2 regions of the Paenibacillus sp. 01T47 genome follow, and region 2 is predicted to be linked to the other one. Evidence: a T-box and tRNA genes for the amino acid it is inferred to sense, from the RefSeq annotation. Region 2 holds a T-box; the other holds one or more tRNA genes.
What was found. The T-box of region 2 lies ahead of AC1DOV_RS15215 (arginine--tRNA ligase). A T-box ahead of a tRNA ligase gene usually reads a tRNA of that ligase, here a tRNA-Arg.
Positions count from the first base shown of each region.

Region 1: it encodes a tRNA-Arg, which carries the amino acid that the T-box ahead of AC1DOV_RS15215 (arginine--tRNA ligase) is inferred to sense. The anticodon was not compared.

Region 1 covers NZ_JBFTPA010000029.1:29,991-45,858, reverse strand. The annotation lists tRNA gene AC1DOV_RS31750 (tRNA-Asn) at 1-13, shown strand, start outside; tRNA gene AC1DOV_RS31745 (tRNA-Ser) at 18-108, shown strand; tRNA gene AC1DOV_RS31740 (tRNA-Glu) at 113-187, shown strand; tRNA gene AC1DOV_RS31735 (tRNA-Val) at 256-331, shown strand; tRNA gene AC1DOV_RS31730 (tRNA-Met) at 350-426, shown strand; tRNA gene AC1DOV_RS31725 (tRNA-Asp) at 465-541, shown strand; tRNA gene AC1DOV_RS31720 (tRNA-Phe) at 558-633, shown strand; tRNA gene AC1DOV_RS31715 (tRNA-Thr) at 665-740, shown strand; tRNA gene AC1DOV_RS31710 (tRNA-Gly) at 857-931, shown strand; tRNA gene AC1DOV_RS31705 (tRNA-Cys) at 939-1,012, shown strand; tRNA gene AC1DOV_RS31700 (tRNA-Arg) at 1,040-1,116, shown strand; tRNA gene AC1DOV_RS31695 (tRNA-Leu) at 1,130-1,211, shown strand; gene AC1DOV_RS31690 (ABC transporter ATP-binding protein) at 1,370-2,326, shown strand; gene AC1DOV_RS31685 (ABC transporter permease) at 2,319-3,074, shown strand; gene AC1DOV_RS31680 (GntR family transcriptional regulator) at 3,120-3,500, shown strand; gene AC1DOV_RS31675 (ABC transporter ATP-binding protein) at 3,508-4,206, shown strand; gene AC1DOV_RS31670 (hypothetical protein) at 4,203-4,958, shown strand; gene AC1DOV_RS31665 (sensor histidine kinase) at 5,124-6,875, shown strand; gene AC1DOV_RS31660 (helix-turn-helix domain-containing protein) at 6,868-8,481, shown strand; gene AC1DOV_RS31655 (ABC transporter permease) at 8,656-9,579, shown strand; gene AC1DOV_RS31650 (carbohydrate ABC transporter permease) at 9,630-10,568, shown strand; gene AC1DOV_RS31645 (ABC transporter substrate-binding protein) at 10,655-12,202, shown strand; gene AC1DOV_RS31640 (ABC transporter substrate-binding protein) at 12,337-13,920, shown strand; gene AC1DOV_RS31635 (C40 family peptidase) at 13,996-14,544, opposite strand; gene AC1DOV_RS31630 (LiaF transmembrane domain-containing protein) at 14,807-15,103, shown strand; gene AC1DOV_RS31625 (PspA/IM30 family protein) at 15,179-15,865, shown strand; gene AC1DOV_RS31620 (PspC domain-containing protein) at 15,853-15,868, shown strand, end outside.
Region 2 covers NZ_JBFTPA010000006.1:306,182-322,049, forward strand. The annotation lists gene AC1DOV_RS15185 (aminoglycoside phosphotransferase family protein) at 1-94, shown strand, start outside; gene map (type I methionyl aminopeptidase) at 292-1,038, shown strand; gene AC1DOV_RS15195 (hypothetical protein) at 1,490-1,894, shown strand; gene AC1DOV_RS15200 (endo-1,4-beta-xylanase) at 2,193-6,626, shown strand; gene AC1DOV_RS15205 (VOC family protein) at 6,746-7,111, opposite strand; gene AC1DOV_RS15210 (hypothetical protein) at 7,232-7,768, shown strand; T-box leader at 7,845-8,081, shown strand; gene AC1DOV_RS15215 (arginine--tRNA ligase) at 8,128-9,999, shown strand; gene AC1DOV_RS15220 (heavy metal translocating P-type ATPase) at 10,095-12,371, shown strand; gene AC1DOV_RS15225 (sulfite exporter TauE/SafE family protein) at 12,368-13,054, shown strand; gene AC1DOV_RS15230 (FixH family protein) at 13,059-13,502, opposite strand; gene AC1DOV_RS15235 (ABC transporter substrate-binding protein) at 14,625-15,617, shown strand; gene AC1DOV_RS15240 (FecCD family ABC transporter permease) at 15,620-15,868, shown strand, end outside.

The DNA.
Region 1 (15,868 bases), on a different contig from region 2:
GTTCGGGGAGCCATTGTAGAGAGGTGTCCGAGTGGTCGAAGGAGCACGATTGGAAATCGTGTAGGCTCTAACCGGGTCTCGAGGGTTCGAATCCCTTCCTCTCTGCCAGCAAGGCCCGTTGGTCAAGTGGTTAAGACACCTCCCTTTCACGGAGGTAACAGGGGTTCGAGTCCCCTACGGGTCACCAACTTTTCTTTTAAAAAAAGATTGACAAAAAAGAATGACCTATGATAAGATATAAAGGTCGCTCAACATGGAGGATTAGCTCAGCTGGGAGAGCATCTGCCTTACAAGCAGAGGGTCGGCGGTTCGATCCCGTCATCCTCCACCATTTAATCAATAATAATGACGCGGGGTGGAGCAGCCCGGTAGCTCGTCGGGCTCATAACCCGAAGGCCGCAGGTTCAAATCCTGCCCCCGCAACCAAATTCTTTACCTTTCGGAACTTTCCGAGAACATGATGTGGAGCTGTGGTGTAGTGGCCCAACATGCCTGCCTGTCACGCAGGAGACCGCGGGTTCGAATCCCGTCAGCTCCGCCACTTAAAAACAACATCAGGCTCGGTAGCTCAGTCGGTAGAGCAGAGGACTGAAAATCCTCGTGTCGGCGGTTCGATTCCGTCCCGAGCCACCATTGATGCAGTACAAGCAACACAAGTGAATATGCCGTTGTAGCTCAACTGGTAGAGCAACTGACTTGTAATCAGTAGGTTGGGGGTTCAAGTCCTCTCGACGGCACCACATGGAGGATTAGTGAAGTGGCTAAACACGGCAGACTGTAAAAGCCAAGCGGTAAGGCAACGGACTTTGACTCCGTCATTCTCAGGTTCGATCCCTGAATCCCCAGCCATTTATATGCGGAAGTGGCTCAGCGGTAGAGCATCGCCTTGCCAAGGCGAGGGTCGCGGGTTCGATTCCCGTCTTCCGCTCCATTTATTTGGCGCCATAGCCAAGTGGTAAGGCAGAGCTCTGCAAAAGCTCTACCCCCAGTTCGAGTCTGGGTGGCGCCTCCACAGATTTCTTTTTGCAAAAAAAAATATGTGCCCTTAGCTCAGCTGGATAGAGCGTTTGACTACGAATCAAAAGGCCAGGAGTTCGAATCTCTTAGGGCACGCCATCTTTACTGAAATGCCGATGTGGCGGAATGGCAGACGCGCGCGACTCAAAATCGTGAGGGAAACCGTGGAGGTTCGAGTCCTCTCATCGGCACCAACTTTTCTAACACAAACTCTTAAGATCATTATGATCTTAAGAGTTTTTTTGTGTTTTAGTTTTATAATAGGTAAAATCGACCTGAAAATTGCCCCTTTACATCTGTTTAGACCTAGTGTACTATTTAACTAGAACACTAAGACGATGGAGGTAAGGAAATGATGAAATCATCTTCTGAAATAAAGGGAACAATCCCCGTACTTTCTTTAAAAAATGTAACCAAACGTATTGGAGGCAAAGCAATCGTAGATCGAATGTCATTTGATATTCACAAGGGAGAAATCGTAGGGTTGCTTGGGCCAAATGGTGCAGGCAAAACAACGACAATCCGAATGATTGTTGGTTTGATTCAAATGTCCGAGGGTGATGTGCTTATTCAAGGAAAAAGCATACGTAATGATTTTACAGGAGCCATTAGGCATATCGGAGCTATTATAGAAAATCCCGAGTTTTATCCATATATGACAGGGTATGATAATCTAAAGCAATATCAGAGAATGTCATCAGGCATTACGGAAGAACGGATAAAAGCAGTTACGGAGCTGGTAGGTTTAGAGGCAGCAATGAACAAGAAAGTAAAAGCATACTCTCTTGGAATGAGGCAGCGTCTAGGCATTGCACAAGCACTATTAGACAATCCATCGTTGTTAATACTGGATGAACCAACTAATGGCTTAGATCCAGCAGGCATTCGTGAAATGAGGCAATATTTGCAAAGAATAGCAGTCCAAGAAGGGATATCGATTCTTGTATCGAGTCATCTGCTCTCAGAAATGGAGCTCATGTGCAGCCGAGTCGTTGTTATTCAAGAAGGTAAATATGTGACTCATCGTTCACTAAGCGATAAGGAAGAGCAATCCAAGCAACTATCCGTTGTTGTTCGTGTAGATGATATTGAGCGAGCAAGCCAGATTTCTACAAGTATAGATGGGGTTGAAGTTATTCAGCTTTTAAAAGATAGCAACGAGCTTGTATTAGCTCTTCAGAATGAACTTATTCCTCAGGTTGTAAGCAAGCTAGGGGAAGACAATATTAAAATTTATCGAATCACTGAAACGAAGATATCACTGGAAGACGAGTTTTTGAAATGGACTGGAGGTAGTCGCATTGCTTAATTTTAACGGACTAGTATTAAATGAATGGTTGAAAATGTCAAAGAAACGCAGCTTCTTCATTGCATACGCAGTAATGCTCCTTACGATTGTAGGTTTCACCTATTTAATCTGGAAAATGTCTGGCGATCAATATCCAACTATGCTAGAATTTGCTGGATCGATCATGGCAACAAATGGAGTCGGACAGATCGTAACGATTGTAGCCATTATTTTCACAGCTGGTATCGTCGCAAAGGAACATCAATTAGGAACCGTTAAGTTTTTGCTCATACGAGCTCATGGTAGAAGCAAAATTTTAGCATCAAAATATACAGCAGTTATATTTTTTGTTTGTTCGCTCATCATTTTCACAATAGCTGCTGCTCTTGCAGCAGGAGGAATCGCATTTGGATTTGAAGCGACAGGGGAAGTATCCTGGTTGGATGTTGCGAAATCAATGTTATTTCAAACGGTTTACACAACCATCTATGTAACTTTAACGTTTATGTTCGGCATTTTAACAAGATCATCTGGAGCGACAATAGGAATAGGCATGACTGCTGTCTTATTGGAAGGCTTAATGAAAATGTTATTATCAAGCTACGATTTCTCCAAATATCTACTCTTTATGAATACAGATCTATCGTTATTTACAGGAAATGAATCGTCATCTGGCGGAATGTTATTCCCTGGTGTTGTGTGTGCAGCATATGTGTGTTTGTTTTTGGTCATTAGCTTTGTTACGTTTAAAAAACGGGATATTGCCTAACATGCAACGTTTTCGAGTGGGCAGTTGAGGGGAGAAGGACATATTGTGAGCATAGAATTTGATAATAATTTGCCAATCTACTTGCAGATCATGAATTATATTAAGAAAGAAATTGTCATTGGCAAGTTGAAGGCTGGTGATAAAATACCGGCGGTACGAGAACTTGCATTAGAACTACAAATCAACCCGAATACGATACAACGAACCTTTCAGGAGCTTGAGCGAGAACAAATCGTTGAAACGAAGCGCGGGCTTGGCCGATATGTCACTAGTGAGGAGTCGAAAATAATGGATATCAAAAAAGAAATGGCAGGAGATTTGCTCGGTCGCTTTATTCAAGGGATGCAGGAGCTGGGCTTTGCAAATAACGATATCGTAACAATCGTTTCACAAGCGGTAAAAGAAGAAGATAAAGAAAAGGAGTGATAGGACTGTGGAAAGCATTTTGAAGCTGACTGAGGTATCAAAGTCATTCGCCGGTAAGAAGGCGCTAGACCAAGTATCACTCACGTTGGCGCCTGGCAAGATTGTTGGTCTGTTAGGAAGCAATGGCAGTGGCAAAAGCACATTGATGAAAATAGCTGCAGGACTCATTCATCCAGGTTCGGGCATGGTAACGATTAACGGGCAACTTGTAAGCAACGAGACAAAAGCAATTACATCTTTTATGCCAGATCAACCGCTCACAGAGAGTTGGATGCGCGTAGAGGACGCAATAGATTTTTATAAGGATTTTTATGCCGATTTTGATCATAAGAAAGCAGATGAAATGCTTGCTTTCATGAATTTGAATAAACGCGATCGGGTAAGCGCGTTATCTAAAGGGATGAATGAACGTCTTCAGCTTACACTGGTATTATCACGAAATGCGAGGCTGTATTTGCTTGATGAGCCAATCGGAGGCGTAGATCCAGTAGCAAGAACGAAAATTTTGGATGCGATTGTTAACTACTATAACGAAGAAAGCAGCTTAATCATTTCAACCCATCTTGTACGCGATATTGAGCGGATCTTCGATGAAGTTGTTTTCATACGCGAGGGTAAGATTGTATTGCAGGATGAGGTAGAAAATATACGACTGACTCACGGTAAAAGCGTTGATGAAATGTTTAAGGCGGTGTTTGGGGAATGATTAAGCTGTTGAAATACGATTGGAAGCGAAGCAACGATGGTATCCTCAGCACGCTTGCAATCTTTATCATACTAGAAGCAGCGTTCAGTATTACGGGATTGACGCGCAACTGGGATGAAGGTCTTATTACTGCGTTTAGTATTTTCGGCTATGTAATGGTCTTTATCTTGTTGTTCATCCATTGCTGTCGGACGTTTGAACGAAACATTAAATCCTACAGCCGGCGCTTACTGCCGCTGCACCCAATCAATGGAATAGGTGCTGCTATCCTTCTAGGCTGGATCATCATGCTGCTCGTTTTGATTATAGCAGCTATTCATATCGCGATCTTCATTGCTTTTTCGGATATGGATATTCAATATTTTAAAGAACATGTTTCTTTAGAGAACGGCGCTTTATTCGGAATGGTAATAAGCTATATTTGGATGTACACCTCCTTTATGCTCTCGATTCTATGTTCCATTACAGTGGCACGCAGCTTCCGAGTGAAGCATTCTACATGGATCGGGATTGTCTTTTTCTTTGGAGTACAAAGCATTGCTTCTTGGTTAACGTATCAGTTATTTGACCAAAGAGAAGGTATGATGGGTATAGTTTCAGTCAATGTACCTCAATCGAATAGCGGATCAGTAACCTTTGGTTCATCATTTAATGTGGATTTTTTATTCGGACCATTTTTACTGGATTTAGCGTTTACTTTAGGTTACTTGTTTCTAATGATTTATTTGTTAAAAAAGAAAGTCGAGATTTAAAAAAGAATGACGTTGGCGCATGTGGGGTGAAAATCCTATATGCGCTTTTTTATGTTTTAAATAGATTTGAAAAAAGGGTAGGCATATCGATTTTAAGTGATTTCAAGAAAACGCTTTAAATGGTAATATGATTATGATTCAATCGATATTAGGGGGAAGCGGAGCGTGAGGTTCGGTAAATCGATTAGAACTCGTCTTATTATTGGGTTTATGGCAGTTATGCTGCCGGTAGTTATTTATATGCTCATTAACAACAGTTACTCACGTGAGATCGTTCGAGAGAAAGTATCTGAGACCTATCGAAACACACTCGATATTTACGTGGGACAAACGGATCAAAATCTATTGCAGATTAATGATTATCTTTATAAAATGTCAGTGCTTGATACCGACGTAGGTTTGCTAATGTCCTTCCCTATGGATAGTGACGGTTATACGTTAACGAAAATTAGAATTGATGGGAAGCTAAATCGCGACGTTGGTGTCTATAATCTGATTGATGCTGTATTTCTATATCACGATAAAGATATTATTTTTGGAACAAAAAGCGTATATAACGATACAAAAAAAATAATAAAGACGCATATGGATTCAATGACAAAGGAAGAAAATCTGCTTATGAATGATCAACATTTATGGGAGGTCAGAGCAGATGAGCGGTTGCCAGGGAAGTTTTTTTTGATTAATTTCATTAAGGTGTCAGATGATTTATACGTCGGCGCAATCATTAAAGTACAGGATATAAACAGAATGTTATCGATTCAATGGAGTGACGGAGATATCGGCCATAACGGCATTTATTTACGCGCTGGCGATCAACTTGTTCAGTCATTGACGGAAAACTTAGCGCCGCTGGAACTCAGCTATAAAATATCGAAGAAACCGTATGAATCGCTAACTGATCGAAATACAGGCGAAACCTATCTTGTTATGAATAGAATGAGCGAAATGGTGGATATCGCTTATCGAGTCGTTATACCAGAGCGGACGCTGCTGCGTAATTTATTATTTTTTAGAAATGCGACGTTGTTTGCTCCAATTGGGTTTCTAGCTATTTTGCTTATTTATTTGTTCTTTATGAGGAATATGCTGTTTAAGCCGCTGCATGAGCTTATTCTAGGAATGAAGAAAATCTCTTTAGGAATGCTGGATGTTAGATTGAAGAAAAACAAATCGCTTGAATTTGAGTTTCTAGGAAACACCTTCAACATCATGGCTGAACAAATTAAAACCTTGAAAATTGATGTTTACGAGGAGCAGCTCCGCGTAAAACAAGGAGAGCTTAAGCAGCTCCAAGCGCAAATTAATCCGCATTTTTATATGAACAGCTTAAATATTATTTATAATTTAGCAGCATTAGGCGATACGGAATCGGTGAAAAAGATGTCGCTGCATCTCGCTGATTATTTCCGATTTATTATGAAAGCCAATCGGGACACGATTACACTTAAGGAAGAACTAATGCATATCGAAAACTATATGACGATTCAAAAGATTAGGTTCCCTGAGAAGCTGCAATGTACCTATGAGGGAATCGATGACATTTTGCATTATCCAATTGCTGCATTAACCATTCAGCCTTTTGTAGAAAACTCCATCATTCATGGGTTCAAAAACAGGCGGCAGCTTTTCCAAATCAAAATATGTGCGGAAATGGACTCCGAGCATGGATTTACGTTATCGATCAGCGACAATGGTACGGGTTTTAGTCCTGAGGTGCTGGAGAAGCTGCAAAACAAAGAACCGCTGCAGGAAGGGGAATCGAGCAGCTTAGGCATCATGAATGTTATTCATAGACTACAGCTGCTGTATGGCGAGCGGACATCAATTACTTTCCGCAATCAAGCGGAGGGCACTGGAGCAATTGTCGTTATCGTATTTCCTAAGCTTACGGAGGGAGTGAAAGCAGTTGTATAACTTATTGGTTGTAGATGATGAGGAGATAGCAATTCGAGGCATCGTGAATGGCATAGACTGGTCAACGCTGCCGATTGCGAGTATTTATACGGCTATAGATGCGGAAGAGGCCCAGGCGTTGCTGACTGCGCATACGATTCACATTATGATATCGGATATTGATATGCCAAATCAAAGCGGAATCGAATTGCTAGAGTGGGCGAATGAGCATTCCCCTTCCAGCGTAACAATCTTTTTGACCGGTCATGCGGATTTTAAATATGCGCAGCAGGCGGTTCAGCTTGACTGCTTCGATTACTTGCTCAAGCCGATTGATCATAACGCTCTAAAAGCATGTGTGAATGAGGCGCTGGAAAAAGCTCGTGATTTGGAGCAACTGGCAAAAATTCGCGGGACTTACAACTTATTTTATGAGCAATGGAGCAAGCAGCAGCCTATATTAATTGAGCGGTTCTGGCAAGATATCATTCACTATCGTTTATCAGCGGCATCGCAGCAGCTCAATTTCTCATTGCAAACCTATGGTTTACCGCTTGAATCGGACAGTTTGATTCGCGTCGTGCTTATCAGCATCGAGCAGTGGCGGGAGGAATGGTCGGCCCGTGATGAGGAGATCATGACATATGGTATTAAGAATGCAGCTGAAGAGATCGTGCTTCAAGGTGAATCTGGCCATATTGTTCAAGATGGCAGCGGGATTTTATATGCAATATTTTATAGTGGAGTGTTCGATGACAAGCAAGGCAATAATGATCTGCATGCCAGATGCAAAACATTTATTGATCAATGTAAAACGATGCTGAATTGCTCGTTATCCTGTTATATAAGTGAAGCAGCGGAAGTGAAGCAGCTCCGTACTACAATACAAACGCTGCTTACCTTAGAGAGAAGCAACGTCAGCAATACTTGTGCGATTATAATGGAGCGTGATCATACACAGAAGCAAGGACTGAATACACTTCAGCAAGCCCCCTTCGCTGACTGGGCACTATTGCTGGAGTCCGGCAAGCAGACGGAGTTGTCCTTGCGAATAGATGAATGCTTCGACCAGATGTTAGAGCTGAAAGTTGATTATACCCATATGGCATCGTTTTATTATGGATATATGAATATGGTGTTCCAATGGTTGAATAAAAAGTCGGTACAAATGACGGACGTGTTTGTACATAGAGAATGGGAGGTAGGCGAGAACATTCTCAAATCATTGCCGCGCATGCGAACATGGACACAGCAATTGAGCCAGCAGATAACGGACTATGCCAACCAAAACGGCAAGGACGTGTCACAAGTTGTGGAGAAGGTTCAGCGCTACATGGAAGAGCATATGGGAGAGGAATTCAGTCGTGAGCAAGCGGCAGAGTCTGTTTATTTGAATCCAGCTTATTTATCTCGTTTGTTCCGAAGGGAAACGGGTTACTCTTTAACGGATTATTTGGTTCGAATGCGTATAGCTAAGGCGAGAATCGAGCTTGAAAAAACAAATAACCGAATAAGTGATATTGCCATAAACGTGGGATATAGTAATTTCTCGCACTTTTCTAAGCTGTTTAAGAAAACGACAGGGCTTACACCGCAAGAGTATCGTAAAAACTTTCAGGATGTATGATTGAAAAGTCACTGTACCGTTAATATGGTCACGGCGCCGACAGATGTCGGCGTCTTTTTTTTATACAATTATACCTAGATGAAACACAAGAGTTTTAGAAAGAGGAGGGGGAAGGCGTTGGCGAAACATACGTCGGAAGCGATAACAACAGCTGCCTATATTCCGAAGAGTTCAATGAAAAAAATGTCTCAACTCCGTATTTTTCGCAAGTATTGGATGTTCTACCTAATGATGCTGCCAGCCATCGTATTGCTGCTGCTGAACAATTACATTCCGATGTTCGGAATCATAATTGCGTTCAAAAACATTAATTACGCGGATGGAATATTTGGAAGCGCCTGGAGCGGGTTAAGAAATTTTGAGTATTTGTTCAAAACGTCAGACGCTTGGATCATTACAAGGAATACGCTGCTGTACAACTCAGGTTTTATCGTATTGAACTTGGTATTCCCGCTCTCTTTTGCAATCATGCTTAATGAAATCAGAAGCCGTTTTCTCGCTAAGCTTCATCAAACGATTATGTTCCTGCCCTACTTTTTATCGATGGTCGTCATTAGTTATTTGGTCTATGGCTTCTTGAGCGATCAGCATGGGTATTTGAACACTTCGCTGCTGCCGGCGCTTGGACTTGAACAGGTTCAATGGTATTTCACTCAGGAAGTATGGCCTTACATTTTGCCAATCGTTAACACCTGGAAAAGCATGGGGTACTTTACCGTCATTTATATGGCAGCCATCATTGGCATAGATGATGAGTATTACGAAGCCGCAACCATAGACGGAGCAAGCAAGTGGAAGCAAATGACGAGTATTACGATCCCGCTCATCATGCCGATCATTACGATTATGACGCTGCTCCAGATCGGAAAAATATTTAACGCGGATTTCGGTTTGTTTTTCCAAGTGCCAAGAGAATCGGGTGTGTTGTTCCCGGTAACGAATGTTATCGACACCTATGTTTATCGCACATTCCTAACGGTTGGTGATATTGGCTTATCCTCAGCGGCAGGGTTGCTGCAATCCGTAATCGGCTTCGCATTAGTATTTTTCTCGAATTGGGTGGTCCGCCGAATTAATAAAGATAATGCGTTATTTTAGAGTCGTGCAATCGAAGTATATTTACGAAAATTTTGTTTGGAGGTGATCCTATGGAAGCAGCTGAGATTGAGAAAATACCTTCCGGATCTAATATCAAAAACCAATTATCACTTCCGGCTTCTCTAGGCATCAATATATTTTTTATAGTGTATTCGTTGCTTTGTATCGTACCGCTCATTTTAATTATTATGGTTTCGATCTCCGATGAAAGTACAGTTGTCAGGGAAGGGTATCAATTTATTCCATCAAAGTTTGATTTGGCAGCGTACCAGTTCCTATTTAAGGATGCTACCCAAATTTTTCGATCCTATGGTATCTCTATCTTTGTAACGATTGTCGGAACTTCACTTAGCTTAATGATCATGGCGCTGTACGCTTATCCAATATCCAGATCAGACTTTCCTCATGCCAAGTTTTTTACCTTCTTCGTATTTTTTACGATGCTTTTCTCAGGGGGCTTAGTTCCTTGGTATCTCGTATATGTTCAAATGCTCGATTTGAAGGATACGATAATGGCTCTTATTGTACCGCTTTTAGTTGCTGCGTTTTTTGTTCTAATCATTCGAACGTTTTTCCAAACGACCATTCCTGTTGCCATTCTGGAGTCTGCAAAAATTGATGGAGCGGGAGAGCTGACGATCTTTTTCAAAATTGTTTTGCCGTTATCGCTTCCGGTACTTGCCACAGTAGCACTCTTCCAGACGTTAACGTATTGGAATGATTGGTTCCTCAGCCTTGTGTTCATAACGAAGGAATCGAACATAACTGTTCAATACCTCATGTATAAGACGATGCTGAACATTCAGTTTTTAGCTAATAACAGTACGGCGGCGGCGGCTATTATTGCGGCTGGAGGCACCTTTAAGTTTCCGAGCGAGACGGTTCGTATGGCAATGGTTGTTGTTGGAATCGGTCCTATCATTTTTGCATATCCGTTCTTTCAAAAATATTTTGTAAAAGGGCTGACTGTCGGCGCTGTAAAAGGTTGAATTCATGGCTATCAGCAATCATACGGCTGTAATCGGCAACGCCGATTTAGCATATAATCCAAATTTTTGAGGGAGGTCCACCCGCTATGAAGCAAGTTAAACAAAAAACATCGATGCTTCTTCTCATGCTGATGTCCATCGTACTGATTGTATCCGCATGTTCAGGAAACAACGGGAAAAACAACGCAGAGCCAACAAAAGCGCCAGCTGCCGAAACAGATAAACCAGTCACTAAGGATGAAGAGCCGCCAGCATCAGATTTGAAGCCATATCAGATTTCTCTCGTATATCCTGGCACACCGCAAACGGATGAGAAAAAAGTAGAAGAAGCACTCAACAAGCTGCTTACTGAAAAAATCAACGCAACGATTGATCTCAGGCCAATTGATTGGGGTGCATGGGATGATAAAATCAATTTGATGGTTGCTTCGAGGGAAGAAGTGGACATTGTGTTCACGGCGCAGTGGAATGGTCATGCTAAATATGTTGCCAAAGGCGCATTTCTGGATCTAGGTGACCTGATTGATAAATACGGTCAAGGCATTAAAGATTCATTAGACCCTGCGTTTCTGGAGGGGGCAAAAATTAGCGGCAAAAACTACGGTGTTCCAACGAACAAGGAACTCGCGGCTGCTGGCGGAATCGTCTACCGCAAAGATGTTACCGATGAGCTCGGCATTGATATGAGCAATGTGAAAACACCAGAAGATCTTGATGCTGTATATGCCGTCGTTAAGGAGAAAAAGCCGGAATTAATTCCGCTGTATACAACGGCAGGCGCTTTCAACTCGCACTTCTTCGCCAATTACGACTTCTTGGGCGATTCAACGATTCCTGGCGCCATTCTTAAAGATAAAGACGATACTAAAGTGATGCCTATGGAGCAGCTTGACCGCTACAAGCAATATTTAAATCTGACTCGTGACTATTTCAAGAAAGGTTACATTAACGCAGATGCTGCGACTACACAAGTTGCTTCAGCAGACGCTTGGAAGGCAGGCAACGTATTCTCTACAATTGAGCCAATGAAACCAGGCAAGGACGCAGAGATTGCAAGCGCTTCTAACCTGACTGGGAAGCTTGCTCAAATCATGATGACAGAAAAAACAGTCGCCACATCTGAAACTGCTGGTTCGATGCTAGGAATCTCTTCCACTTCTAAGGACCCAGACCGTGCGATGATGTTAATTAATTTGCTTCATACTGACAAGGAAATCAATAACTTGCTTAACTTCGGTATTGAAGGCGACCATTATACACGCAGTGGAGAAATCATAACAGCTACAGGAAATACAGCTAACTATAACCCAGGCTCGGCTTGGATGTTCGGCAGTCAGTTCTTGAACTATGTTTGGAATACAGAGGACCCAGATAAGTGGGCCAAATTTAAAGAGTTCAACCAAAATGCGAAGGTTTCTCCAGGCCTTGGTTTCGTATTCGACAGCGAGCCAGTGAAATCGGAAGTTGGAGCATTGGCAAACGTAATCCGTCAATATCAAAGAGCGCTTGAAACAGGCTCGGTCGACGTCGATAAAACGTTAGCTGAATATGATAAGAAATTGAAGGAAGCAGGCGTTGATAAAGTGGTTGCGGAGAAACAAAAGCAATTTGATGCGTTCCTAGCCAGTAAGTAAACAACCTGTTGTTACGATCAATGAAACCCGCGCCTTCTAAAGGCGCGGGTTTTTCTTGCTTGCAATTTTTTGTGTATTCCTTACAATTAAGCTAACAAATGCAATTCATCCATGCAGTAGGGGGCTATGCGGGTATGACTCGATCGATGTACCATTTGATGCGTGCAAGGATGCTCCTGCTGACCTGCTTCTTTCTAGTCATAGCTTGTTCAAATGAATCAGGCACAGAACCGGAATGGAGCAACAGTGAATCCAAGAGCCAACTTGAAATCAATAATGAAAGCGTTTCATTAGATACGGGAGAAATGGATGAAGCTGATAACTCTGACATTCATCAATTAAAAGCGTATACGCTTAAGTTTGTATATACAGGTGCACCGCAGAAAGATGAAGAAGAAATAGAAGCGGCCATGAATGACTACTTATTAACGAAAATAAATGCAAAAATAGACCTTATTCCAATTGACTGGGGACCGTGGGACGATAAAGTCAATCTGATGATCGCATCACGTGAAAAGATTGATATTTTATTTACAGCGCAATGGAATAAACACGCGATTAATGTGTCAAAAGGTGCTTTCTTAGTCGTTGATGAGCTTTTAGATCAGTATGGCCAAGGCATTTTGCAATCGCTTGACCCTGTATTTCTGGCAGGCGCCAAGATTGAGGGACATAATTATGCCGTTCCAACAAACAAGGAGCTTGCTGCGCAGGGAGGCATTATCTATCGCGCGGATATAGCTGAAGAGCTTGGAATAGATATGACTAAAGTGAAAAGTATAGAAGATTTAGATGAAGTTTATCAGATTGTCCGAGAGAAAAAGCCGGAGATCACCCCCCTTTATCTGAAGATGGGGGAATCATTTAATACACATTACATTGGGAATTTTGATGCATTAGGAGATACATCGATTCCTGGGGTCATTTTGAAGGATGGAGAAAGCACTAAGGTTTTGCCTGCCTATGAAGTGGGACGTTATATAGATACACTGCACATAACACGCAAGTTTTTTCAAAAAGGGTACATTAATAAAGATGCGGCTACGAATCAGACGATGAACAGCGAGGCGCTGAGATCCGGCGATGTTTTTTCAATAACTGGCGCATTGAAGCCCGGCAAAAGTGAAGAGCTGGCGATTCAGACGGGTATGATTGGAAAGCTTGCACAGCTGCCGTTAAATGTGAAGACGATAGCAACGTCAGAGACCGCGGGGGCCATGCTGGCTATCTCTTCGACCTCACAAGATCCAGCGCGAGCGATGATGTTTATTAATCTGCTGCATACGGATGTTTACTTAAACAATTTATTGAACTACGGAATTGAAGGCAGGCATTATATAAAGGTTAGTGAGAATGTGATTAGGCCTACGGAGTATACGCAAAATTATAATCCAGGAACCACTTGGATGTTCGGCAATCAGTTTTTAAATTATGTATGGGAAAGTGAAGACCCAATGAAGTGGAATAGCTTCAAACAATTTAACCAAGAGGCAAAAATTTCACCAGGTCTTGGCTTCGTATTTAATGGAGATACGGTAAGGGCTGAAGTAGCTGCGGTCGGCAATGTGGATAGGCAGTACCAAACTGCGCTTGAAACAGGATCTGTAGATGTGGATAAAATACTGCCCGAGTATATCGAGAGGCTGAAAGCGGCAGGTATCGAGAAAATAATAGCGGAGAAGCAAAAGCAATTCGATCAATTTCTTACAAGCAAATAAGCTTCAAAGCTTATAAATTGTGCCGGCCATGCGCTTTCGTTGCTGGACCGGCACTTTTTAATGATAAGAAAACGGCTAGAGAGCGCTTCCGCCAAAAACAAAACGGTACTCCCAATGCGTATTGTCGATGTTGTCGATTCGTACACCGCCGCTTTCCTTAGAATAAGTATCCAGCATTTTTCCGTTGCCTAAATAAACGCCTACATGAGTAATCGTTTGTTTTGACTTCGTTAAACGCGAATAACCTGCCGTACTGCTTCCGTGATAGGACATAAAGAACATGAGGTCACCGCGCTTTAGGTTTTTCCAGTCTGTTTGAATCGCTGAATTTTTCTTAATATAAGCTGCTTGCAGAGCAGAGGTAGAAGGAAGCGTTACGCCCGCTGCTTTTTCAAATATGTGTTTGGTGAAATCTGAACAATCAAATGTTTTCGTTGTGCTTCGATCAGAGCCGAACTCATAGGGTGTCCCTAAGTATTTCATTCCTGTTGCAATTATTTTCTCCACCGATGATGATGCTGCATAGACATGTCCATTTGTTTGGAAAGGAATGGTCCCAGTATTTAATAATACGGTAGTCAAAAAGCCAGCTACAATGAGTTTCTTAATGGAATAGTTTTTCATTGGCAGCGTATACACCTCCTGTGTGATAATAACGTAACACAGGGATATTAGTAGTTTAAGCTGTAAAATATGGGTATTAACCCGCATTTGACCCTAGAGGCGGGCTGCCCACTCGACCTAAGTCTAGTGAGAAAACCGCCGAAAGTCCGTTTTATAAAAGGAGAAATTGATCTAAACTAAGTACATAAGCAAGAGCAACACACGTAAGGCAAGAAAAGAAAAATGAATAAATTCTAATAGTCGAAAGGAGTTGGAAATGGAGATGAATGGAAAAAGCGCTTTGGGCGTGTTGCTTGTCATCGTCGGCAGTATCGCGGTACTTAATTTTGTCGGAGTTCATTTTGGTGCAATATTCGGATTTTTGCTCCCGTTCATACTAATCGGATTGGGGGTTGTCGGTTGGTCGAACAATAAGAAATGGATTGGCGGAATACTTATTGCAATCGGCGGCATGATGATTTTCGGTAAACTCGGCGGTATCATCTTACTGCTTCTAGCAATCGGCTTAATCGTTGCTGGTGTGAGCCTCTTTAAGAAAGACAAACGCAGAGCATTCTAGTTGCTGCGAATCATTATAAAATGTAAAGATAGATGAAGCTGGTTTTGCACCGCAAAACGTTAAGGAGGACATTGAATGAGCATTATGAAGCGAGTTCGCGACATTACTGTCGCTACATTAAATGAACGGCTTGAGAAATCAGAGGATCCAGTACGGTTGATTGATCAATTCCTCTGGTCGACAAGAGAAGATATTATCCAAGCTGAGAAGTTGTATCAGCAGTATGCAGGACATAGCAATCACCTGAAAGCACAATGGCTGCAAGCTGAAGAGCAAAAGGAACGCCGTGAGAATCAAGCGTTGACAGCTCTGAAGGCTGGCGAGGAGCAAATGGCAAGAATCGCATTGCATGAGAAAGCTAGCTGCGAAGAGCGTTCAATTCAATACCGTGAGCTGTTCGAGCAAAGCCGTCAAAACACGCTTGATCTTGAAGAACAGCTGCGCGAGATGCGCAGCGAATACCAATCGGTATATGACAAGCGTGAATATTATGCAGCTCGTATGGAATCACTAAGGCTTCAACAACGAATGAACGCTCGATATACGAGCGGCTTCGGTGATCAAGGCATTCAATCGGGTTCAGTGTTTAGAAAGCTGGAGGATCGTATAAGCGGCATGGAGCATGAAGCAAAGAGTCTTCGCGACATTCGCAAAATGGGTCAAGAATTCGTATCCGAAGCGGGCAATACATTGCAAACGGTTATTGAACGAGAGCTTGAGCAGCTGAAACGTAAGCTTGAGAAAGAGGGATGGTCGTCTTGAAAA
Region 2 (15,868 bases):
AGGTCTGGACGGTCTTCGCTTTTTTGCGAAAATGGGCTGGGATCATGCATATATCGAGCTTCGCGATAAGCTGCTATCTCTCCCTAAAGGGTAAAAACCTTAAAATGCCTCTTTACACACGCAGTGACATTTGCACATATAATGAGAACACGCAACTGACAACATGCTGACGGTTTGTGTGCAGTTTGGATATATTTTTTTGACCATTTGAGGTATCCTTAGAATCACATTGTTTTTTAGAAAAATACTTCAGGCATCATTGTCCATGAAGTAAAGGATTGGGTGATTGAAATGATTGTTATCAAGACGAGTGAAGAAATAGCAAAGATGAAAAAAGCTGGTGAAATTTTAGCTGCTTGCCACCGAGAGCTGCGTACATTTATTCAAGCAGGCAAAACGACATTAGAGATTGATAAATTTGTCGAAGCTTTTTTGCAAAAGAATGGAGCAACTCCTGAACAAAAAGGATATCACGGCTACCCTTTTGCAACATGTGCCTCGGTTAATGATGTAATATGCCACGGTTTTCCAAGTGAGCGGGCATTAGTCGATGGTGATATCGTAACCATTGATATGGTAGTCAACCTAGACGGTTGGTTAGCAGATTCCGCTTGGTCTTATGCAGTCGGCAATATATCGGAAACATCACAAAAGCTGCTTGATGTGACAAAGGAATCCATGTATAAAGGGATAGAGCAGGCTGTAGTCGGAAACAGAATCGGCGACATATCTCATGCGATTCAAGCTTTTGCTGAAGCACAAGGCTTCTCGGTTGTAAGAGATTTTATAGGTCACGGTATTGGTCAGAAAATGCATGAGGAGCCTCAAGTGCCTCATTATGGCCCGCCGAATCGAGGTACACGTTTAAAGGCCGGGATGGTTTTGACAATTGAGCCTATGCTTAATACTGGGAAGTACCACAGCAAAATCGATGAAGACGGATGGACGGCTAGAACGATCGATGGCGGCTTATCTGCGCAATACGAGCACACGCTTGCTATTACAGAAAATGGTCCGATTATTTTAACCGAGCAATAGATTTAATAAATGAACAGACTATAGCAAATGAATATGGCCTAATGGCCACTACTATAAATTTCATTGTACTTGGCCTGCGTGCCTGTTTGTTCCTAGTGGAACAACAGGCCACAGGCTATTTTATTTTGTAGAACAAAATTCTAAGTTTAGAAACTGTCCCCAAAAGGGCGTGAGTGAGTAGACTTTATGGATGTAGAAAGAACCTTCCAATAAACTGTAAAAGTGGAAACGAAGGTTCTTTTCTCGAAAATTAATAGATGTAAAGCTTGGGTATGGATTCCGAAGTTAACTTTTTAAAACACCCTTCTTTTTAAACATTTTTTAACGACATGTTACTTTTTTAATAGGAAGAGTGTCTTATTACATATCAGGAAGAAGTTAGTCTTCATGCATATTTCGGAAAAACGCATCGATAATCAGATGAATACCTTGAAGAGAGGGAGGAGCCATATTGAGCAAAAAAATGGGATATATGTTATTAGGCGTTTTCTCTTTGCTGCTTGTCATTTTTTTATTCAACTGGCTTAGAACAAATACTGACAATTTCGGAATGCTGCAGAGCTTCTCTGTGACGATTAATAATCAATCGGATTATGATATCGTTTCGGTTGAAACTGGAATTATTTCAAGCCTTGAAAAGCATAGCTATGCAAAAGTAATTAAAGCTGGCGACACGGTTCGAATAAAACCGCAATTGAAATTAACAGGTGAAGGTGCCGTATACTTGAAATATACGGATGACAGGGGAATGACGAAGGAGACTGTTGCTTGCGGTTATACAGAATCCCTTTCTGGGAGCACGAAGTTAACCGTTGATAATAATGGAGTTACAGAGAATGAACAAAAGTGTATGTAAAGCTTGTTGATCTCTCTAATGTGCAGTTCCGTATTATGCGATTTTAACTAAACGTAATGATAATAATGGTTAAACCCTTTTCTCATTTGTGAGATAAGGGTCTTTTTTGTGCGGATAATTGTCGACTGCGTTGGGTGGAACTCATCCCTTGTAAACTGTAAATCTCTAGTTAAAGTAATAAATATAACTATTATTTTTAGAGCACAATCTATATTTCTTCAGGTATTTTATTCCTTTCTGCTTTGATAAGATTTTTGTGTAAGCGTTATCAATTCGTATTAAGATAAGGGGGATGGAAATGCGAAGGAAGTTAAGTATGCTATTGGCGTTCATTTTGCTCTTCGGTATGCTGACGCCGATAGGAAGATTCGGGAACACAGCTCAAGCAGCATCTACAACAGTGCTTCAAAATGGGTTTGAGGATGGAAATGCTGGCAGCTGGCAGCCGTTTAATTGCAGCGGAGGCACTCCGCAGGCAGCCGTTTCTTCAGAGCAGGCCGCAACGGGATCAAAAGCTTTGAAGTTATCTGGGCGGGGTAGTGTTAGCTGCAGCCCGAGCATTGAGCTCAATGCTTTGCTTCAAGAGGGACATAGTTACGATATTTCGTTTAAAGTAAAGCTTGGAGCAGGTACAGATCAAGCGCATGTTACGATGAGAATGACCGATCAAACGAATAACTTTGATTGGATCGTGGGCAACCAAAACATTGATGATCAAAGCTGGACAACCTTCTCGAAAACATCGTATACGAGACCTACTGGCTCAAAAGCTATGACGATGTATTTGGAGACAGTTTCGTCGACTGCTGACGTGTTTATTGATGATCTCTTGATCGTAGATCATACACCAACTGAAAACCCTGGTAGTGGTGGAGGTACTCCGATTGGGCCATTGGAATTCGGCTATAACTTTGATGGCGGTACAGTAGAAGGCTGGAAACCAAGGGGAGAGGGCGTAGCCGTAGCGGTATCACAAGAACAGCAAAAGTCAGGCCAATACAGCTTGAAAACGACAGGCCGTTCGTTGGACTGGAACGGGCCGGCCGTTAGTGTATTCGACAAAATGACCAGAAATGCAAAATATGAGGTTACAGCTTTCGTCAAGCTTACTGAAACGCCTTCCGCTTCCAGAACGATAAAGTTATCGGCTGAACTGGATGCAAGTGGTTCATATAGCTGGGTAAGCATTGCCTCAGCAGCAGTAGCTTCGACAGATTGGGTACAGCTTAAGGGGACATTTAGTTTCAATTCGAATTTAACAGATTTAAGCTTCTATGTTGAAAGTTCGGGTGTAAGTGACGCTTATTATATCGACGATATTAATGTCTTAATGACGGAACCGCCGCCTAAGACATCCCTACCTGTTCAGACAGATCTAGCGAAGCTGAAGGATGTTTATCAAAATTATTTCAAAGTAGGGGCAGCGCTAGAGCCGATTCAGCTTGAAGGGAAAAGCAGAGAACTTCTAGATATGCATTTCAGTTCAGTCGTTGCTGAGAATGCAATGAAGCCTGGTTCAATTAATTCAACAAAGGGAACTTACAATTTCGAGAGTGCGGATAGGCTTGCCAAATACGCAAGAGACAACAAAGTAAACATGCGATTCCACACGCTTGTGTGGCATGAACAAGCAGCAAACTGGATGTTTAACGATGATAATGGCACCGTATTGAGTCCAACTCCAGAAAACAAAGCGCTTGTTCTCAGTCGGCTAAAAGATTACTTAAGCGCAGTGGTACCAAGATATGCAGACGTCGCGACGGATTGGGATGTCGTGAATGAGGTCATTGATGAGGGCAGACCGAATGGTATGCGTAATAGTTTATGGTATCAATTAACAGGCGAAGATTTCATTAAAGTTGCCTTTACTGAAACGCGTAGATTGCTCGATGAGTTGTATGCGCAGGACCCGATAAAATATGCAAAGGCTAAGGATTCCAAGCTAGTTATTAATGATTACGGAACAAATAATCCGCAAAAAGCAAACTTTTTATTAAACCTTGTAAAGAGATTAAAAGCAGAAGGTGTGCCTATTGATTCGGTTGGCCACCAAACTCATATTAACATTAGCGGACCGTCAATTCAGCAAATTTCGAATTCAATTAAGATGTTCGGTGAGGCCGGCTTCGACAACCAATTAACTGAATTTGATGTCTCGGTTTATTCGAACAACACGGATGCCTATCAAGAAGTGCCTCAAGATTTGCTTGCCAAACAAGGTTACCGTTTTAAAGAGTTGTTCGAAGAATTGAAGAAATTGGATGATATGGGCAGGACAGCTGAAAATCCGGAAGGCTGGATAAGTAATGTTACCTTCTGGGGAATCGCTGACGACCATACATGGCTCCACAATCGTCCGGTCACTCGTCAAGACGCGCCATTTGCTTTCGATAAAAACTTCCAAGCGAAACCTGCTTATTGGGGAATGGTTGATCCAACGAAGCTGGTAGCGGTGAAGAAAACTGCAAATGCTGCAAATGGAAGTCCAAACCCAAGCAACATCAATGATATTTTCTGGAGTACAATTCCAGCTATTTCATTGGAGAAGAGCGGCGTATTAGAAGCTGCTATGAAAGTGCTGTGGGATGAAAATAATATCTATGTAAAGGCAATCGTGACTGATCCATCGAAATTTGCTGGTGATAAGGTCGATTTGTTCGTGAAGAGCGGAAATGAAATTAAAAAGGTACAGGTTGAAAGAGGGGCAGCTAACGCTGTAGAAACGAATAAAGGTTATACAATTACTGCTGCTATTCCGTTAAGCGGAAGCGCAGTGGACAGCAAAGTATCTTTTGATATTCGCGTCACAGATTCTGGTTCAGATGACGGTACTGAGCATGGCAAGAATGGCAGTATCATTTCGTGGAGCGATCTTGGAAACAATCAAGATCAGAATAGCAGCGGTTATGGCGAGTTGACGCTTATCTCAGGAACAAAAGTATCAACTGCAAAATACGGTACGCCTATTCTCGACGGTGAAATGGATGCAATGTGGGCGAGCGCCAGCAAGCTTGCTACCCAAGTTAAAGTAGAAGGCGGCGAAGGATCTAAAGCTGAATTTTATACGATGTGGGACGATAAGCATCTTTATGTTTATGCTTTGGTAACCGACAAAAAATTGTCGGATGCGAGTCCAAACCCATGGGAACATGATTCCATTGAAGTTTTCGTAGACCAAAACAATGGAAAAACTAGCGCTTATGAGGGTGATGATGGTCAATATCGAATTAATTACAAAAATCTGCATACGGTAGGCGGTCATGCCTCTCATGACAACTACACTTCGGTGACGAAGACAGTTTATGGGACTGATAATATTGCTACGGGTTACATTGTAGAGGCTGCAATCAACTTGGATTTGATCACTTCAAGCAACGAGACGATCATTGGTTTTGATCTTCAGGTCAACAATGACGATAACGGCACGGGTAAAAGAGATAGCGTATGGATGTGGAACGATCCAACAGGAAAGTCTTATGAGAACACCTCACGATTCGGTGTGCTTGTATTAGCTGGCAAGCCTAATGGCGGCGGAGACCCTAATCCTGGCGGCAACGGCAACACAGGCAGCATTCCTGCTAATAAACCAGGGGAAATTAATGTTACTATAGATGCGAACGGCAATGCTAAGGCATCTATCAGTGCTGCCGATGTGAAAGCTGCTATTGCAGATGCTAAAGCCGGTTTGTTGAAATTCCAGGCTAAAGCTGTGGATAAGGCGAAGCAGGTCGCTTTCAATATTTCTGTTGAGCAAGTTCAAGCTGCGAAAACGGCAGGTATTAAAACCATCGAATTCAACGCTGGCCTTGCTACTGTTCAATTGCCGATTTCATTATTCGAAGCCACTGAATCGACAGGAAATATTGAACTCATTGTTAATAAAATCGCAGCCGAGACAATGTCTAGCGAGGTTCGTGAACAGATTGGAACGAATGCGGTTTATGATTTCAGCTTAATCATTGGCGGCAAGATGATAAGCCAGTTTGGAAATGGTCTGTCTGTAGATGTATCTGTGCCTTACGAGTTGAAGAATGGCGAAAATGCAAATCAAATCGTCATATTGTATATTTCTGAGGATGGGAAGCTTGAAGTGCTTGCGAATAGCAGATACGATGCTGTTACAGGTATAGCCAAGTTTATTACGACTCATTTTAGTAAATATGCTGCTGTTTCAATCGATGTAAGCTTTAAAGATATAACTTCTGTTACATGGGCGAAAGACAGTATTATCGGGCTTGCAGCTCGTGGCATCGTTACGGGTGCATCTTCACAAGCTTTTGAGCCTAATCGTTCAGTGACGAGAGCAGAGTTTATCCATATGCTTATTCAAACGCTAAACCTGAAGCAAGCAGGAGCGATCAGCACATTCCATGATGTGAAGGAAGGCGCTTGGTATTATAATTCAGTTGCTTCAGCTCAGCAATTAGGCATTGTTACAGGGTTGTCAGATGGGACATTCGGCATTAATGACAAAATAAGCCGTCAGGATATGGCAGCAATGGCATACAGAGCGTTGCAGAAAGCGGGCATTCCGTTAGAACAAGTGAACGATAAAGCCCAGTTCAACGATGCAGCAGCTATAGCTGAATATGCCAAAGAGGCTGTAGACATGCTGCAAGCAGCGGGTACAATTAACGGCATGGGCAATGGCAGCTTTGCACCAAATCAAACGGCAAGCCGTGCACAAGCAGCTGTCATTTTATATCAGTTGCTGCAAAAATCTACGAAATAACTTCTATGAATTTCTAATAGAAATGAGTTAAAAAAGAGCCGATAAGATGTTTGTTGGGATATGAGTGCTGGACCCATTCGAGGTTGGCCCATATACAACTCTTCTTAACGGCTCTTGGTTTATTTTCCAACTAGAACGAAAACGTTGCCATCAGGGGCTTCGAATACAGCGACATGTCCTGACTCCGTAGCAAAGGGTGTTCTAATCCATTGAATTTCTTCATTTTTGCTTAACTCGTTGTGTGCTTCACGGACATCTTCAACCAGAATTTCAACTTCAGTAAATTTGTTGTCAGGATGATTGCTAAGAACAAGTTCAGAGCTGTCCTTCATTGGAAATTTTAGACCGATGATTTTCCAAACAAACCCATCCTCTAATGCTCGTTCTATTTTCCAGCTTTCAGTTAGACCCATCGTAGTGTAAAAGGCAAGAGATTTCTCAATTTCGATCGTGTGAATGCAAACGCATTCTAGTTTCTTAAACATAAGGTGCAGCTCCTTTGTTATCAATAAGAACATACGTTCTATAATAGATTCTACTATTTTCCATATTGAAAAGCAACCATAAGTAGTATTATACTTTTTATGGATTGGGGGAATATAGGCATGCTTGAATACTTGTATCACTACTATGATGAATCGACTGGTCCATTCCGCAATTTATCAGACTTAAATCCAGAGGAAGCAGATCGTGTTTTAAACGAAATCATAGTTCAAAATAAAGGCTTCGCTAGCAAACGGTCCACGGATTATTTGAAAATTCGACGGAGTCTCGAATTAAAAGCAAGAGATTTATTTATAGATAAAGGCGGCATGCCCATTCGGAAGTTTCCCCATTATATGACTCTCGGGGAATGTCCATGGCTCTTAGAATGGTATCCAGCAGGTAAAGTACTGCAAGTTCCAATGTCGAATTTCGAGTCAAATACGATTAGTTTTACTTATGGAGATTTGTTTCCGACGATGAGGTTCCAAGACGGAAAGCCTTATCGAGGTCAGGTCTATACTATGAACGAGATCTTTGAAGTAGTAAGAGAATTTGGATTGCCACAAGAATGGAATGCCAAGGGAGAAAGAGGACCAGAAAGATACATCGAAGTGCAAGTGTGGGATGATGAACCGTTGAACAAATGGAAGTTATAGTTCGAAAAATGCAGCGAGACTTGACACCGAGATACACTTCCTGTATAAATACTTCTAAGCATATGAGTTAGAAATAACAACATTAGCGATTGGGACAGTAGTCTAGGACCGATAGTTACAGCGAGCCGGGTTAGTGGAAGCCGGTACGGATGTCTTAGATGAAGCGGGCCCATGAAATGGTTTGCCGAAACGAACGAAGTTACTTAGTAGGCAAATCCGGTCATTGACCGTTACGAAAATGAGGGGTCAAGCTGCTTATCAGGCTTGGCACTTAGAGTGGTACCACGGGATCTTTATGGCTCTCGTCTCTTATTTTAGAGACGGGGGCCTTTTTTATTTTGATAATAGGAGGAATTACAATGATTCATAAGCTGATTATTGGAGCAATTGAAGAAATAACGCAAGGCATGCTGGAAGAGGGACGTACAGAGCGACCTGAAAATCTCAAAATTGCGGTCGAGCATCCCGTTAACTTAGCGCATGGCGATTATAGCAGCAATATTGCGATGCAGCTTGCTAGGCTTTTAAAACGTGCGCCTTCATTGATTGCAGATGACTTCAAACAAAAATTAATCAAGCATCCAAGTCTTTCCTCATCCATAAAAAAGATTGAAATTGCTTCACCCGGGTTTCTAAATTTTTATGTGAATTGGTCTTGGTGGGCAGTCAATATAGAACAGCTTGCATCACAGAAAACGACAGTTAACAAAAAAGTGCTTGTTGAGCATACATCTATCAATCCAAATAAATCTGCGCATATTGGTCATTTGCGTAATTCCTGCGTAGGCGATACGATTGCGCGAATGCTCAGAAGGACGGGTCATCAGGTTGAGGTGCATAACTACATTGATGATCTAGGCAACCAATTAGCGGATACGGTGGTAGGCATTCTTCAGACAAAGTCGGTGCTGCCTTATGAGCGTTTTGGGGATTTTTGCTGGGATACGTATTCAAGTATTAATCGAGCTTATAAAGAGCAGCCAGAATTGCTTGAACAACGTACCAAGGTTCTTGCAGAGCTGGAAGAAGGGCATTCGAATGTAGCATGGATGGGCTTGTTGGTCGCAGAAAGAATTGTGCGCGAGCATGTCGAGGAAATGAAGCAGTTTGGCATCACGTATGATGTTCTGGTATGGGAAAGCAATATTGTGCGTGAAGGCTTCTGGGCTCGCGCGTTTGAACTGCTGCAGTCAACGGGAATATTCCGCAAGGAAACAGAAGGGAAGCTGAAGGGCTGTTATGTGCTGAAGCATTCTGATGAAAACGGAGAACAAGAGGAACAATCGGATTTCCACGCAGATAAAGTGCTCGTTCGCTCAAACGGAATTTTGACTTATACGGCTAAAGATATTGCTTACCATTTGTGGAAGTTTGGATTGCTCGATAACGATTTCCGTTACCAGAAGTTTTCTGATGGTTTGTGGTCAACGCATACGAGTGGTGTAAGGAAAAAAATCGGTCATGCGGATATGGTCATAAATGTAATTGATCAGCGCCAAGAGTATCCGCAGGCTATGGTTAAACAAGCATTGCTCGGTTTGGGTTTTCAGGAGCAAGCAGAGCAGTTAAAGCATGTCAGTTATGGTGTTGTTGCATTAAGCCCAAATACGGCAAATGGTTTAGGTATCGATACGTCAGACGGCAAGCATGCGTATGCGATGTCAGGCAGGCAAGGAATCGGCATAAAAATAGCGGATTTCTTAGTAAGAATGGAACAAATCATAGACGCAAAAAGATCCCGTAAAGGAGGCTTGGCAAGTCGTACGATAGCAGCAGCATCGATTCGTTATTACTTGCTTCGTTTTCACTTGCAAACAGAGGTTGTGTTTGATCTTGATCAAGCAACCGAAATATCCGGCAATACAGGTGTTTATCTGATGTATACGTATGCTCGCTCCAGCAGTATTTTGAAGAGAGCAGGAGACACTGAGTTTAACCCACAAGCTCTAGCTGAGATTAGCGATCTTGAGAATCAAGAGCATTCATTGCTGAGACATTTAGCTTATTGGCCAGAAACGCTGGAAGCTGCCGCTTTGGAGCTGTCTCCTAATCAGCTTTGTACGTATGTATATGAGCTTTCCGCATTGTTTAACCATTTCTACGCCACATGTCCTATTTTGAAGGCTGAAGGCTCAGCGAAAAGCTTGCGTATTTGGCTTACCGAGCGTTATAAGCAAACGATGCAGGATGCACTTCACATACTGGGACTTCCTGCGCCAAATAGAATGTAAACAGATGTTCCAATCATGCAATTGGCTTGCCCGTCATATAGTTTAACGCAGAGGTACAGGCATTAACAGCGATGAACGAAGGGCGGGTGCTGCAAATGGAGCAGGTACATGATAATCAGGTAGAGGATAGCGACCTTACGATAGATTTTGCGGTTCAGGGAATGAGCTGCTCAGCTTGTGCGGCAAGAATAGAGAAAGCAGTCAGCAAAATGGATGGTGTTCAATTGGCTGCCGTCAGCTTTCCGCTTCGAACCGCTTGGGTACAGTTTAAGCCTGAGCGGCTCGGAGCGAAACAAATTGCTGAGCGTGTCAAGCAATTAGGTTTTGAAGCGATGCTTAATGAGACAGCTAAAGAAGGCTTGCACAAGGAGCATCGTATATTGAAGCTGCGGCTCATTGCTTCAGCGGTACTTACGGTGCCGTTATTAACTGGGATGATGCAGCATCTGCCTTTTTTAAGGCCGATGCTTGATTATTTACCTGCTTGGCTCACTATTCCATGGCTGCAGCTCATACTTGCCACGATTATTCAATTCGCTATAGGCTTGCCTTTTTATTTCGGCGCATATCATGCGGTACGCGAGCGAAGCGCCAATATGGATGTGCTTGTTGTTATTGGAACGACAGCCGCCTATCTGTACAGCCATTATGTCGTATTTCAGAACGGCTTGTTTCGGCCGATCTCAGAGGTGGCTTCTCATGCACCGCCATTGTATTTTGAAACTTCTGCTGTTGTAATCACAGCTGTCCTGCTGGGTAAATACATTGAAGTTTCCGCCTCGCTGCGGGCGCAGCGCGGATCAGACGGCTTCGGCAAACTGCAAAGTCAGACGGCGGCGGTTGAACGGGCAGGTGAAGTGATACATATTCAGACCGAATTTGTTCGAGCGGGCGATATTGTCATCGTACAGGCTGGAGAAACGATTCCGGTCGATGGCATTGTATGCGGCGGTCACTCCGCAACCAACGAATCATTGCTAACAGGCGAGAGTCTGCCGATTGCAAAGCGGGAAGGAGATCAAGTGTGGGCGGGAACTTGGAATGAAAGCTCGCAGCTTCGCATTCGTACGAAGGCGGCAGGCCATGATACGATGCTTAACCGCATACAGGAGCTTGTTCGTCAAGCACAACGCTCGAAATCAGCCATTCAGCGAAATGTAGATGCGGCTGCAAGCTGGTTTGTTCCTGTTATGCTTCTCTTCGCCGTTGCAACGGTTTTCATGTGGGGATTATTTCTTGAGCCGGGGAATTGGGGCCGAGCATTCATATGCGGCATTGCTGTTTTATTAGCAGCCTGTCCATGCGCGCTTGGTCTAGCCGCACCGATTTCACTTGTCATCGCAGCCAGCAGACTTGCGAAGCAAGGCATTATTACGAAGGAAGCGGGCGCGCTTGAACGTTTGGCAAGCATTCAAACGATCATTTTTGATAAAACAGGAACATTAACGGAAGGCAAGCCTCATATAAGTGCTTCACTAGCTATTAAAGGGAGCCGAAATGCTTTGCTGAGATTGGCGGCAGCCGCTGAAGCGGACTCCACACATCCGCTTTCAAGAGCAATTGAGAAGGAGGCGGTCAGACTAGGGCTTATTATTCCAGCTTCCAGTCATCATGTCTTCTCACCAGGCGGAGGAGTTGAAGCGATAATTGAGGAACAGCGCTTCGCTATCGGAAATGCTCGGTTTGCAGCAGAACGCCAATGGGCTTTGAGCGTCGATATCATTGCATTCGCAAGGCAACGTGAGGATTTGGGTGAAACCGTGCTATATGCAGCAATAGACGATCAGATTGCTGGTGTAATCGCATTTAGCGATAAGATAAAGGAAAACGCGAGAGAGACAGTGAAAGAGCTTAAAAATTTAGGGGTTTCCGCTGTTCTAGCTACTGGAGATCACAAGGCGCCGGCATTTGCTGCTGCAAAAGCGGTTGGCATTACAAGCATACATGCTTCCATGCTTCCCGAGGGTAAGCTGGCACTGGTGGAGCAGTTAAAGCGTCGCGGCAAACGAGTCGCAATGGCAGGGGATGGATGGAATGACGCACCGGCATTAGCCGCAGCCGATGTTGGTTTAGCAATGGGTGAAGGAACAGATGCAGCGCTTAGCGCAGGCCATATGACGCTGCTTTTCTCTCGTCTGCATGCCATTCCAGAAGCGATTCGAATTAGCCGATTAACGATTCGAAATGTGCGTCAAAATCTAACCTTTGCTTTCCTATACAATGTTATCGTCATCCCTTTTGCTGCTTTTGGTTTGCTTGAGCCTTGGATGGCTGGAACGGCGATGGCGCTTAGCTCTGTTTCTGTTGTAAGCAATGCGCTTCGGCTTTCTGGTCAGCTACAAAGCAAGAGCCGGGTTGGTGCAAGCAGATGACGCTGACTTGGCAGCTGATTGGATTCATTATTTTAACAGGCTTATTCAGCGCACCTCATTGTATCGGTATGTGCGGGGGGATTGTATCAACCGTCTCATTAAATTCCTCAGCGCCAGTTAAAAAATCAATGCTTCTATATAATACAGGCCGCATTCTCTCTTATTCCTTATTAGGGGCTGTAATGGGAACAGTAGGTTCTTTTGTGGATGTTGCAGGTAAATTTGCAGGGGTTCAAGGATTGGCATCCATTATTGGCGGCTGTTTCTTGCTGCTCTGGCTTTGGCGGAGATTTCAGCTGCCGCTCATGAACCGATTGTCTAGCTTTCTGCACAAAAGATTAGTAGGCGGTGCTTCTCGCTCTGCTAAGCAGGAAACGTTCCATTTGCTCGCAACTGGAATAGCCTTCGGATTTTTGCCATGCGGCTTAACTTATGCGATGCAAATGACGGCAGCCTCCACTGGCTCAGGACTTGAAGGAGCGGCTGTCATGGCTCTGTTTGGGCTATCGACTTTCCCTGCTTTAGCGGCTGCCGCGTCGATCGCTGCTTTTGCCAATAAGAAATGGCGGCGATTTATGCGTAAAGCAAGTGTAGTCACGGCGATTGCTGTGGGTGTCATCTCGATTTTGCGCGGGCTTGCGGTGAATGGTGTCATTCCTTCGATTAATCCATGGCTTTGGTAATTTGCTAATGAACCGCTCGCAGTAATCTGTCGATGGTATACGTTTGATCAACCGTCTTGAGTGTTAGAGTCGCTTTCCATGTGCCAGCCATCAGCGGTACGCCTTCGCCCGTATACGTTCCAGGCTCAGCTTCCGTCATTTTAAACTCGTAATCGCCGCAAACCATATCCATCATCTCAAGCTTGACTGATAGTTCAGCTCCTTGTAATGGGGCGCCCGAGAGATCAGTAAGCTCGATTTTAAATAAATTGTTGTGTAGCACCTTCGCTGGATAACCATCGATGGACCATTTAGCTTCGCCTTTGTCGAATACATGTTCAGTCATGGGAGGAGATAATTCTTCGCCCTTTCGGAGCCATGTGAAAACTATGCCAACGACAATTGCCACAACCAGTAAAATGATAGTGAATTTTAGCAGATTATAATTTGGTTTGTGTTCTACTTTCATATCTAGGAAAGAACCTCCTTTATGAGTTGCATATTCTTTTGTTAGATTCATAAAAAGAATGAGTGTTAGAGTCGGATGTATTATCTGCTGTCTGCTATTTGCTTGCGGAACGAACGGTAAGAAAAATAAAAGCATAGCAAGGGTGGAGAAGTCGCAAGGAGAGGTAACGGACATCAGATACGCTATTGTGCTCATTTTCGTTGTTTTGGCAATCGTAACGGACATAGAAGCCCTTATTTGGCTCCACGAGTTAGTTATTAGCTACCTTTTGCCCAAATAGCGGACCCTATGTCCGTTAGACTCAAATATGAGCCCAATTCTTGAAAATAGCGTAATGTATGTCCGTTGAGGTTTGAAGTGACTATTGCGAAAAGCTAACGGACATCAGATACGCTATTAAGCTCATTTTCGCTGTTTCCACAACCGTAACGGACATAGAAGCCCTTATTTGTCTCCACGGGTAAGTTTTTAGCTCATTCTTGTCCAAATAGCGGAACCTATGTCCGTTAGACTCAAATATGAGCCCAATTCTTGAAAATAGCGGAATGTATGTCCGTTAGGAGATCTGAAGTGATTATTGCGAAAAGCTCATGGACATCAGATACGTTATTGTGATGATTTACGCTACTTACGCTGCCGTAGCTGCATCGGACATTGAAGCCCCCTTATTTGGCTCCACCAGTTAGTTTTTAGCAGCCGTTAGCCCAAATAGCGGAATGTATGTCCGTTAGCTTCAAATATGAGCCGGACTCTTGAAAATTACATCTTGCTGCTCAGTTCAGGCCAAGGCTAAACGCACTCATCATGGTAAAAAAACGCGCGCTAAGAAATAGACCCATTACGTTACCTATGCGGCAAATGAGTGAAGCAGAACGTCGATAATTAGGATGAGTATGGCATGGATGTCATTAGACAAATAGAACAAGACGTTGTATAGTAACAACGGATCATTTTATAGATGATGGACGGGGATAGATGCACCATATCTTCTCCTGCATGATCCGATATTGTTGGAGAAGCTGTTCGCTTAGCCTAATTAGAAAAAGCGTATACTAGCATTTCTGACTCAAGGTCGGGGATGCTATTTTTAATACGATATATGACGCAGGAGGAGTAAGGAAAATGAAAAGGTTACATAAAAGTACAATGAAAACGCTAGTAGGTTTTCTGCTCGTGATGATGCTCGTATTCACAGGAGCATGCGGTGCCAATAAGGACACGGTTAACGAGCCGGGAAAAACAACGAATAATGCTGGTCAGGCTGCAACTGACGAGCCATCCAAGGCGAATGAATCGACCGTTTATCCACTAACTTTAAAGGATGATACAGGTACGGAAATTACGTTTGAGCAAGAGCCAACTAAAATTGTCTCGCTTGCTCCTAGTGAAACCGAAGCTATTTATGCAATCGGCTCAGGTGACCGTGTGGTAGGTGTAGATGAGTCAAGCAACTATCCTGAGGAGGCGGCAAGCAAGGCAAAGGTTGGCGATATGACGACGAATATTGAAGCTGTTGCAGCTCTCAATCCGGATCTCGTGCTGGCGTCTTCTTCAATGAATGGAGAGGCAATCACGAAGCTCAGAGAACTGAAAATTCCGGTCTATGCGACAGACCCTCTCACGTATGATGCAGTTATTGCCAAAATCGAAAATTTAGGTCATATTATGAATAAACAATCCGAAGCGGCTGAGGTTGCAGGTCACATGCTTTCGGTGAAGCAACAAGTTTCGGATGCAGTTAAGAATGCAGTGAAAAAGAAAGTGTATTTAGAATTTTCCCCAGGCTGGACCGTTGGATCTGGCACATTCCTTGACGAATTGCTGGCACTGGCTGGCGGCGAGAATGTTGCTGGAGCTGCTCCAGGCTGGTATGAGGTGAGTGCAGAGTCGATTGTTACTCAGAATCCCGAGCTCATTATATACCCTGCATTGAAGGAGGAGCCGAATCCGATTGTTGTTGGCATTGAGAGCCGTCCTGGCTGGAATGTCATTGATGCGGTGAAAAATAAGCAAATGCATGCAGTAACAGAGGATCCGCTTGTTCGTGTAGGGCCGAGACTTGCAGATGGTTTGCTGGAGCTTGCGAAAGTGATTCACCCGGATCTCGTAAAATAATGATGACCTATAAATTAGTTTGGTATGGAGGAGCAGCTATGCTCCTTCTTGCTGTTTCTATCGTTGTAAGTTTATCGATTGGTTCGGCTGGTATTTCCATTCGAGATGTTTGGGGTATTTTGCTTCATCAGCTGCCTTGGCTTGCTGATAATTCAGTTCCTTATACACCTGCCGAAATAGCGATCGTCACGCAAGTACGTCTATCGCGTATTTTGCTTGCTGTCCTCGTTGGTGCTTGTCTCGCACTTGCT